2 linked regions of the Microbispora hainanensis genome follow. The main gene of each other region encodes a partner of the protein of the gene in region 2 in a complex. Links are inferred from orthologs where the notes say so. Each region holds a gene or a part of one and is shown on either strand. Other genes may lie near its edges.

Evidence for each region.
Region 1: the proteins of mfd (region 2) and uvrA are in contact, whole or in part, in a crystal structure (PDB 4DFC), measured with the Escherichia coli proteins. The link is inferred for Microbispora hainanensis from one-to-one orthologs.

What each region holds. Positions count from the first base shown.
Region 1 is NZ_CP108086.1:7,599,411-7,604,082, forward strand. Bases 693-4,035 are described here. They hold uvrA (excinuclease ABC subunit UvrA), read right to left. Parts: upstream 3,734-4,035; coding sequence 893-3,733; downstream 693-892. Other genes in these bases: OHB01_RS34685 (Rieske (2Fe-2S) protein), read right to left, coding at 693-727; OHB01_RS34695 (maleylpyruvate isomerase family mycothiol-dependent enzyme), read left to right, coding at 4,006-4,035. Outside these bases: OHB01_RS34680 (TetR/AcrR family transcriptional regulator), read left to right, coding at 1-40; more of OHB01_RS34685, read right to left, coding at 290-692; more of OHB01_RS34695, read left to right, coding at 4,036-4,672. UniProt on the Escherichia coli protein: The UvrABC repair system catalyzes the recognition and processing of DNA lesions. UvrA is an ATPase and a DNA-binding protein. A damage recognition complex composed of 2 UvrA and 2 UvrB subunits scans DNA for abnormalities.
Region 2 is NZ_CP108086.1:1,146,472-1,151,839, forward strand. Bases 1,330-5,368 are described here. They hold mfd (transcription-repair coupling factor), read right to left. Parts: upstream 5,028-5,368; coding sequence 1,530-5,027; downstream 1,330-1,529. Other genes in these bases: OHB01_RS05180 (SurA N-terminal domain-containing protein), read right to left, coding at 1,330-1,477. Outside these bases: OHB01_RS05175 (MazG family protein), read right to left, coding at 1-556; more of OHB01_RS05180, read right to left, coding at 833-1,329. UniProt on the Escherichia coli protein: Couples transcription and DNA repair by recognizing RNA polymerase (RNAP) stalled at DNA lesions. Mediates ATP-dependent release of RNAP and its truncated transcript from the DNA, and recruitment of nucleotide excision repair machinery to the damaged site.

The DNA.
Region 1 (4,672 bases), 6.5 Mb from region 2 along the record:
CACCCGACCGGTCGGCGAGCCGTTCACAATCGCCCCCTGACGCCTTGCATGACGTGCCGCCCGTCATCGCACCGGCTTCCGCGCGATGACGGGCGGCGGTGTCCCTTGGCACCCTCAGACGAGCGAGTGCTCTCGCCGTCGGCCGCGAGGCACGAGGCCGACCAGTCGGTCCCGACATCGGGCCCGAACGGCAGGCCCGGACATCGAGCCCGGACATCGAGCCCGGACATCGAGCGTGAGCACCGAGCCCAGACAGGCGAACCCGGACGAGCGGGTCCGGCAGCCCTTGTCAGGCGAGGGTGATGCTGTCGCCGCTCACCGTGATCTTCCGCTCGGCGAGCGGCCTGGCCGCCGGGCCGTTCGTCACGGAGCCGTCCTTGGCGCTGAACCTGCTGCCGTGGCACGGGCAGACGATCTCGTTGTTCGAGACGCTGGCGACCGGGCAGCCCTGATGGGTGCAGGTCGCGCTGAACGCCTTGAACTCGCCGGCCGCAGGCTGCGTGACCACGACGTCCTGGTCCTTGAAGACCTTGCCGCCCCCCTCGGGGATGTCGGAGGTCTTCGCGAGCTCGCCCCCGCCCTGCGCCGCCTGGTCCTGGCCGTCCTGCGCACCGCCCTGGTCCGCCGACGCCGTCGTGTCACCGGAGGCGCCGCACGCGCTCAGCGCCACGGCCAGCCCGGCGCCTCCGGCACCGAAGATCACGGCCCGGCGTGTCGTATCCGTCATGCTCATCCTTCCCTGATGCGGCGGCCCGGGACGCACACGGCCCCGGGTCCTTCCCCTGTGCGACGCGTCACCCTGTGTGTCCTCAGGTACGGCCATCACCCCGTGGCCGGTTCAGAGTGACGCGGTCGAAAGGAGAAGAGTAGGGAGAAATAATGAGACGAATACTCATACGCCCAAGATCTTGCGCAGGAACGCGCCGGTGTGGCTCTCCTCGACCCGGGCGACGTCCTCGGGCGTGCCTGCGGCGATGACCCTGCCACCGCCCGACCCGCCCTCGGGTCCCATGTCGATGATCCAGTCGGCGGTCTTGATGACGTCGAGGTTGTGCTCGATGACGATCACGGTGTTGCCGGCGTCCACGAGGCGGTTGAGCACGCCGAGCAGCCGCCTGATGTCCTCGAAGTGCAGGCCGGTGGTGGGCTCGTCCAGCACGTAGACCGTGCGGCCGGTCGAGCGCCGCTGCAGCTCGGAGGCGAGCTTCACCCGCTGCGCCTCGCCGCCGGACAGCGTGGTCGCGGGCTGGCCCAGCCGTACGTAACCGAGACCGACGTCGTTGAGCGTCTGCAGGTGACGGCGGATGGCGGGGATCGCCTCGAAGAACTCCAGCGCCTCCTCGATCGGCATGTCGAGGACCTCGGAGATCGTCTTGCCCTTGTAGTGGACCTCAAGCGTCTCCCGGTTGTACCGGGCCCCGTGACAGACCTCACAGGGGACGTAGACGTCCGGCAGGAAGTTCATCTCGATCTTGATGGTGCCGTCGCCGGCGCACGCCTCGCAGCGCCCGCCCTTGACGTTGAAGCTGAACCGGCCCTGCAGATAACCACGGACCTTCGCCTCGGTCGTGGCCGCGAACAGCTTGCGCACGTGGTCGAACACTCCGGTGTACGTCGCCGGGTTGGACCTCGGCGTACGGCCGATCGGCGACTGGTCGACGTGGACGACCTTGTCGACCAGGTCGGTGCCGACGACCCGGGAGTGCCGTCCGGGCACGGTCTTCGCGCCGTTCAGCTCCTTGGCCAGCGCGGCGTACAGGATGTCGTTGACCAGCGTGGACTTGCCGGACCCCGAGACGCCGGTGACCGCGGTGAAGACGCCGAGCGGGAACTCGACGTCCACGCCCTTCAGATTGTGCTCACGGGCGCCCTTCACGACGAGCTGCCGCTTCTTGTCCCGCGGACGCCGGATCTCCGGCACGGTGATCGCCTTGCGGCCCGACAGGTAGGCGCCGGTCAGCGACTCCTCGCTGGCGAGCAGGTCCTGCACGGTGCCGGACACGACGACCTGGCCGCCGTGCTCGCCCGCGCCGGGGCCGATGTCGACAACCCAGTCGGCGGCGGCGATCGTGTCCTCGTCGTGCTCGACCACGATCAGCGTGTTGCCCATGTCGCGCAGCCGGATCAGCGTCTCCAGCAGGCGCTGGTTGTCCCGCTGGTGCAGGCCGATGGACGGCTCGTCGAGCACGTACAGCACGCCGACCAGGCCGGAGCCGATCTGGGTGGCCAGCCGGATCCGCTGCGCCTCGCCGCCCGCCAGCGTGCCGGCGGCCCGGTCGAGCGTGAGGTAGTCGAGGCCGACGTCGAGCAGGAAGCCCAGCCGTGCGTTGATCTCCTTGACCACCCGCTCGGCGATCTGCATGTCCCGCTCCGACAGCCGCAGGCCGGACAGGAACTTCGAGCAGTCGGCGATCGACATGCCCGAGACCTCGGCGATCGAGGCGTCCCCCACGGTCACGGCCAGCGAGACCGGCTTGAGGCGGCGGCCCTTGCACGCCGGGCAGGGCACCTCGCGCATGAAGCCCTCGAACCGCTCCCGGCTGGCGTCGCTCTCCGACTCGGCGTGCCGGCGCTGGACCCAGGGGATCACGCCCTCGAAATCGGTGTAGTAGGACCGCTGCCTGCCATAACGGTTGCTGTAGCGGATGTGGACCTGCTCGTCGTGGCCGTGCAGGATCGCCTTCTGCGCCTTCTTCGACAGCCGCTCCCACGGGGTGTCGAGGTCGAAGCCGAGCGCGTTGCCCAGCGCCTCCAGCAGCCGCACGAAGTAGTCGCTCGTGTGGCCGTTCGCCCACGGGCTGATCGCGCCGTCGCCGAGCGTGCGCTCGGGATCGGGCACGAGGAGGTCGGGATCGACCTCCATGCGCGTGCCGAGGCCGGTGCACTCGGGGCAGGCGCCGAAGGGCGAGTTGAACGAGAACGACCGGGGCTCCAGCTCCTCGAACGACAGGTCGTCGTACGGGCAGTAGAGGTGCTCGGAGTAGAAGCGCTCACGGTTGGGGTCGTCGTCGGGAAGGTCGACGAAGTCGAGCGTGATCGTGCCGCCGGACAGCTGCAGCGCGGTCTCCACCGAGTCGGTGAGCCTGCGCCGCGCGCTCTCCTTGACCGACAGCCGGTCGACGATCACTTCGATGTCGTGCTTCTCGTACTTCTTGAGGGTGGGCGGCTCCTCCAGGCGCACGATCGTGCCGTCCACGCGGGCACGGGCGTAGCCCTTGCTCTGCAGCTCGCGGAACAGCTCGGCGTACTCGCCCTTGCGGCCGCGGATGATCGGGGCGAGGACCTGGAAGCGGGTGCCCTCCTCCAGTTCGAGCACACGGTCGACGATCTGCTGCGGCGTCTGCCGGGCGATCGGGCGCCCGCACTGCGGGCAGTGGGGCTTGCCGATGCGCGCCCAGAGCAGCCGCAGGTAGTCGTAGACCTCGGTGATCGTGCCGACGGTCGAGCGAGGGTTGCGGCTGGTGGACTTCTGGTCGATGGAGACGGCCGGGGAAAGGCCCTCGATGAAGTCCACGTCGGGCTTGTCCATCTGACCCAGGAACTGCCGGGCGTACGCGGACAGGGACTCCACGTACCGGCGCTGTCCCTCGGCGAAGATCGTGTCGAAGGCCAGGCTGGACTTGCCGGAGCCCGAAAGCCCCGTGAAGACGATCAGAGCGTCTCGCGGGAGGTCGAGCGAGACGTCCTTGAGGTTGTGTTCGCGTGCGCCACGCACGATCAGGCGGTCAGCCACGGTGGTCCCGATAGGTCGATGAGGTGAATGGAGGTGCACGGGCAGGCTATCCAGAGCCACCGACAATTTCGGGGGGCATCGTCCGGCGGCCGGAGGGGGCGGCCCCGCGTGCTTCCGTGGGACACGCTCCGCGAACCAGGGTATGAGCTTCGTCAAACCCGCGCCCGGCATCCGCGCGAAACCCCTGCTCATACAACCGCCCGCCGCGCCGTCCTCTTCCCCTGCGGTCATGGGCACGGCGGACCGGGACTCCAGGGTCCATGATTCTTCTCATGTCCGTCATCCACGAGATCGAGCGGGAGCTGGCCGAGGCGACCGAGCGCCTGCTGGCGACCGCCGCCCGCCTCACCGACGAGGATCTCCGTGCGCCGTCCCTGCTGCCCGGCTGGACGAGGGGACACGTGCTCACCCACGTCGCCCGCAACGCCGACGGCTGCGTCAACCTGCTGACCTGGGCGCGGACGGGGGTGCGCACCCCCCAGTACGCCTCGCTGCGGGCCCGCGAGGCCGGCATCGCGGCAGGCGCCGGCCGCCCGGCCGCCGAGCAGCTCGCCGACCTGCGCGACAGCGCGGAGCGGTTCGCCACGGCGGTCGCGCGGATGCCCGCCGAGGCGTGGACCACGCCGGTCTCGGGGATGTTCCCGCCCGACCACCCCGCCTGGTACGTCCCGATCCGCCGGCTCAGGGAGATCGAGGTGCACCACGCCGACCTCGGGGCAGGCTACGGATGGGCCGACTGGCCCGAGACGTTCGTGAGACGAGAGCTGTACGACACGATGCTCTGGCTCGGCGACGAGAGCCCGGTGAGCGAAGTGGTCGCCCTCGCCCCGGGCACCGGTGAGGTGTTGAGGACGTGGACCGGCCTCGGCGACGGCCCGGCCGTGGAGGGCACCCCGCGCGAGCTGCTCGCCTGGCTCGCGGGCAGGACCGACGGCACGG
Region 2 (5,368 bases):
CCGGCCCCATCCGCTCCTGGGCGAGCCGGGCGTGGAACATCACCTGGAGCAGCAGGTCGCCGAGCTCCTCGCGCAGCGGCGGGCCGAAGTCGCCCTCGTGGATGGTCTCCAGCACCTCGTAGGCCTCTTCGACCAGGTAGGGCACGAGCGACTCGTGGGTCTGCTTGCGGTCCCACGGGCACTCGCGGCGCAGCCGGTCCATGACCTGCACGAGGTCGAGCAGCCGTGCGCCGGGCAGGTCGTAGGAGCCGGGGACGACCTCGATCTCCGGCGGCTCGTCGAGGGAGATCGCGGCGTGGCCGACCGCGCGCATGAAGTCCTCGTCGCCGTCCTGCGCGGCCAGCCACACCACCGTCCCCGTACGGCTCTCGCGGGCGATGGCGCCGGGGTCGGGGGTCACCACCTCGACCTGGACGCCGGCCTCGTCGAGATAGGGCAGATAGGGGTGGTCCGGGGTGCCGGTGAGCACCCGCCCCCGGTTGAGGGCGCGCCACGCCGCGGGCGCGAGCAGGCCGGGAGCGACCCGGGGCGAGGTGGTCACCACGATCAACGCCATGGACTCAGCCTAGTGAAGCCCGACGAGCCCTCCCGCCCGGCGTCGCCGCACCACCCGGGCACGCGGGACCGGCGTCGCCGCACCACCCGGGCGCACGAGACCGGCGTGGCCACACCACGCGGACGCGCGAAACCGGCGTCACCGCACCACCCGGGCACGCGGGACCAGCGTGGCCACACCACGCGGACGCGCGAAACCGGCGTCACCGCACCACCCGGGCACGCGGGACCGGCGTGGCCACACCACCCGGGCGCACGAGGCAGCTCGGGCGTGCGGTCAGCCGGCCTGGCCGGCGTCGGCCGCGCCCGCGGCGGCGCCACCGGCCGCAGCCGCGGCCGGCGAACCGAAGCGGTCGTCGGCGACGAAGCCCTGCTGGGGGTCGAACTTGCCGTAGCGCGGGCTGTACTTCACCGGCACGGTCGAGTCCGCCTCCTGGATGATCTTCTGGAGGGCCGCCTGCTGTGCCGCCTGGTCCTGCCCGGCGCCGGACTGCTGCGCCAGCTTGTTGCGGACGATGACGGCCCGGATGAAGGCGCGGCCCTCGTCGAGCGGGATGCCGTTGGCCAGCAGCACCTTGTTGAACTGGTCCCAGCCGCCCTGCGCGATGGCGATGTCGTCGACCTCGCGGTCGGTGACCGTGATGCCCTTGCGCCGGCCGAGCTCCTGGAACTGCCTGCTCGTGGTCATGTTGAGCAGCACCGTCTGCGGCAGCGAGAAGGTCAGCTGGAGCTGGTCCTCGGAGATCTTGTTCGCGGCCAGGTCGGCGCGCAGCTCGCGGACCTCGTCGTTCAGGTCACTGGAGGTGATGCGCTCCGAGCCCACGATGGCCGCGGAACCCGCCTGCACGGGGCCGCCGCACGCGGTCACGGCGATCCCGGTCGCCGCCAGCGCCACGGCGACGCGCACTCGATACGACTTCACGGACGATCCTCCCGAACGACACCGGCCACGCATTTGTTGACATTTTCGCGGGTCACTGTACCCGCACAGGCTCCAGGAACAGGGCCTCGACCAGGTCCCCACACCATTTCAGCAGGTCGAGGTCGCGGAGTGGCTGACCGCCGATCGGCTTGGTCTTGGGCACCGGCACCAGCAGGATGCCCGTGGCCTGCTTCCAGATCGAGCGGGGATAGAGCCGCTGCAGCCGCACCTGCTGTGAATCTTTCAGCTCGACCGGCGCGAACCTGATCTGCTGGCCCTGCAGCGTCACGTCGGTCAGCCCCGCCTTGCGGGCCTTGATCCGGAAGCGCGCCACCTCCAGCAGGTTGTCCACCTCCTGGGGCGGCCTGCCGTACCGGTCGGTGAGCTCGTCGCGGACGGCCGCGATGTCGTCCTCCGAGCCGATGGCCGCGATCCGCTTGTACGCCTCCAGGCGCAGCCGCTCGGAGGTGACGTAGTCGTGCGGCACGTGGGCGTTGATCGGCAGCTCGACCTTGACCTCGGGCCGCTCCTCCACCTTGGTCTCGCCCGCGAGCTTGGACTTCTGCTCCTGGACGGCCTCGGCCATCATGCGGACGTACAGGTCGAAGCCGACGCCGGCGATGTGGCCCGACTGCTCGGCCCCGAGGATGTTGCCGGCGCCGCGGATCTCCAGGTCCTTCATGGCGACGTACATGCCGGCGCCCATCTCGGTGTGCTGGGCGATCGTGGCGAGCCGCTCGTGCGCGGTCTCGGTCAGCGGCGCCTCGGGCGGATAGAGGAAGTACGCGTAGCCGCGCTCGCGGCCCCGGCCGACCCGGCCGCGCAACTGGTGGAGCTGCGACAGGCCGTAGTTGTCCGCGCGGTCCACGATGAGCGTGTTGGCGTTGGGCACGTCGAGGCCCGACTCGACGATCGTGGTGGAGACGAGCACGTCGAAGTTGCGCTCCCAGAAGTCCACCATGATCTTTTCGAGCTGGCTCTCGTTCATCTGCCCGTGGGCGACCGCGATCCGCGCCTCCGGCACCAGCTCGTGCAGCCGCGCGGCCACCTTGTCGATCGTGCGGACCCGGTTGTGCACGAAGAACACCTGGCCGTCGCGCATCAGCTCGCGCCGGATCGCCGCCGCGATCTGCTTCTCGTCGTACGGCCCGACGAACGTGAGGATCGGGTGCCGCTCCTCCGGCGGGGTGAGGATGGTCGACATCTCGCGGATGCCGGTGAGGCCCATCTCCAGCGTCCTCGGGATCGGCGTCGCCGACATGGCCAGCACGTCCACCTGCGTGCGCAGGTGCTTCATGGCCTCCTTGTGCTCGACGCCGAACCGCTGCTCCTCGTCCACGATGATCAGGCCGAGGTCCTTGAACTTCACTTCGGGCGACAGCAGCCGGTGCGTGCCGATCACCACGTCGACCCCGCCCGTACGCAGCCCGTCGAGGGTCTCCCGCACCTCGGAGTCGGTCTGGAAGCGGGAGATCGGCTTCACCGTGACCGGGAAGCTGGCGAACCGCTCGCCGAACGTCGACAGGTGCTGCTGCACGAGCAGCGTCGTCGGCACGAGGACGGCGACCTGCTTGCCGTCCTGCACCGCCTTGAACGCCGCCCGCACCGCGATCTCGGTCTTGCCGTAGCCGACGTCGCCGCAGATCAGGCGGTCCATCGGCACCGGCCGCTCCATGTCGCGCTTGACCTCGTCGATCGCTTCGAGCTGGTCGCCCGTCTCGGCGTACGGGAAGGCGTCCTCCATCTCGCGCTGCCACGGGCTGTCGGGCGCGAACGCGTGACCGGGCGAGGCCATCCGGGCCGAGTAGAGCCGGATCAGCTCGCCCGCGATCTCCCTGACCGCCTTCTTCGCCCGGGTCTTGGCCTTGGCCCAGTCGGCCCCGCCCATGCGGTTGAGCGTGGGCGCCTCCCCGCCGACATAGCGCGTGACCTCGTCGAGCTGGTCGGTCGGCACATAGAGCCGGTCGCCCCTGGCGTACTCGATCACGAGGTATTCGCGGGTCGCGCCCTGGATCGTGCGCTGCACCATCTCGATGTAGCGGCCCACGCCGTGCTGCTCGTGCACCACGTGGTCGCCGACCTTGAGCTGCAGAGGATCGACCATGTTGCGGCGGCGCGACGGCAGCCGCCGCATGTCCTTGGTGGACGCCTTCTGTCCGACGAGATCGAGATGGGTCATGACGGCGACGTCCGGCGTGACGAAGCCGTGGTCGATCCGGCCCGTCGTGACCTGCACGACGTCCTTCGGCGGCGGACCGTCGAGGGACGGCACCAGCCGCGCCGCCACGTCCACGCCCTTGAGCAGCTCGACCATGCGCTCGGCCGGGCCGTGGCCCTCGCTCAGCAGCACGACGGCCTTGCCCGCGCCCATCCAGCCCTTGATGTCGGCGAGCGCCCGCTGGGTGTCGCCCCGGTAGGCCTCGACGTCCTGCGCGTCCAGCTCCACGCCCTCGCCGAACGGCGCGATGCTCCACCACGGCTGGCCCAGCTCGCCGGCGTGGTCGCGCACCTCCTCAAGCGTGCGGAAGGCGGCAGCCTCCAGGTCGATCGGGGCCTCGCCGCCCGCGGCCGCGGCGATCCACGACGCCTCCATGAACTCCTGGCTCGTGTGGACCAGCTCGACCGCCCGGCCGCGGATGCGCTCGGGGTCGCAGACGAACACCGCCGACCTGATCGGCAGGTGGTCGAGCAGCAGGTCCATCTCCCCGGCGAGCACGGGCGCGAACGCCTCCATGCCCTCCACCGGCACGCCCTCGGCGAGCTGGTCGAGCACGTCCTTCAGCGCCGGGTGCTCCTCCCCCAGCTCGCGGGCGCGCCGCCGTACGTCGTCGGTGAGCAGCAGCTCACGGCAGGGCGCGGCGAACAGCCCGTCCTGGGCGACTTCGAGCGAACGCTGGTCGGCCACCTTGAACCAGCGGATCTCCTCGATCGTGTCGCCCCAGAACTCCAGCCGCAGCGGGTGCTCCTCGGTGGGCGGGAACACGTCGAGCAGGCCGCCGCGCACGGCCACCTCGCCGCGCTTCTCCACCATGTCCACGCGGTGGTAGCCGTTCTCGACGAGCCGGGCCACCACGTCGTCCAGGTCGGCGTCGTCGCCCGCGCGCAGCCGTACGGGCGCCAGGTCGCCGAGCCCGGCCACGATGGGCTGGAGCAGCGAGCGGACCGGGGCCACCACGATCCGCAGCGGCCCGGCCGCGGGGTCGCCCTCGATCGGGTGCGCCAGCCGCCGCAGCACGGCCAGGCGCTGGCCGACCGTGTCGCTGCGCGGCGACAGGCGCTCGTGCGGCAGCGTCTCCCAGGCGGGGAAGACGGCCACGGAGCTCTCGTCGACCAGGCTCGTGAGCGCGGCGGCGAGATCCTCCGCCTCACGCGCGGTCGCCGTGACGGCGAGCACCGGCCGTACGCGGGACAACGCGGCCACGGCGAACGGCCGCAGCGCGGGAGGCGCCACCAGTTCGGCGCCCGGCTCGGCGGTCTGACCGGCGGCGTCGAGCGCGGCGGCCAGTTTGGGTTCGGCGGATACGAGGTCGAGCAGTCCGGAAAGAGACATCGATGCCTTCAAAAGCCCCGTGACAAAGACAGCCGGCGTGCGGACGCGACCCCGTTCGTCCGGCCGATCCCCCTGACAGAGGAGATCCGCGAGACGCTCCCAACCGGGCCGCGGCTATCAAGGCTACGCCCTGTCTTATGGCCTCGCTCCGCTCGGCCGCTCAGGCGCCTACAGTCCGCGGTCGTGCCGGAGGCGCGCAATGGGCACTTCCTTCAGTGCGTGCTCGCTCGTCGCTCGCTCCGCGCGCTCCTCACTCCAGACATGGCCGCGCCCCTCGCATATCCATGCGTCTCACTCCGTTCGCTCCTCGGCGGGGACATGATGGGGAACGGCAAATGCGC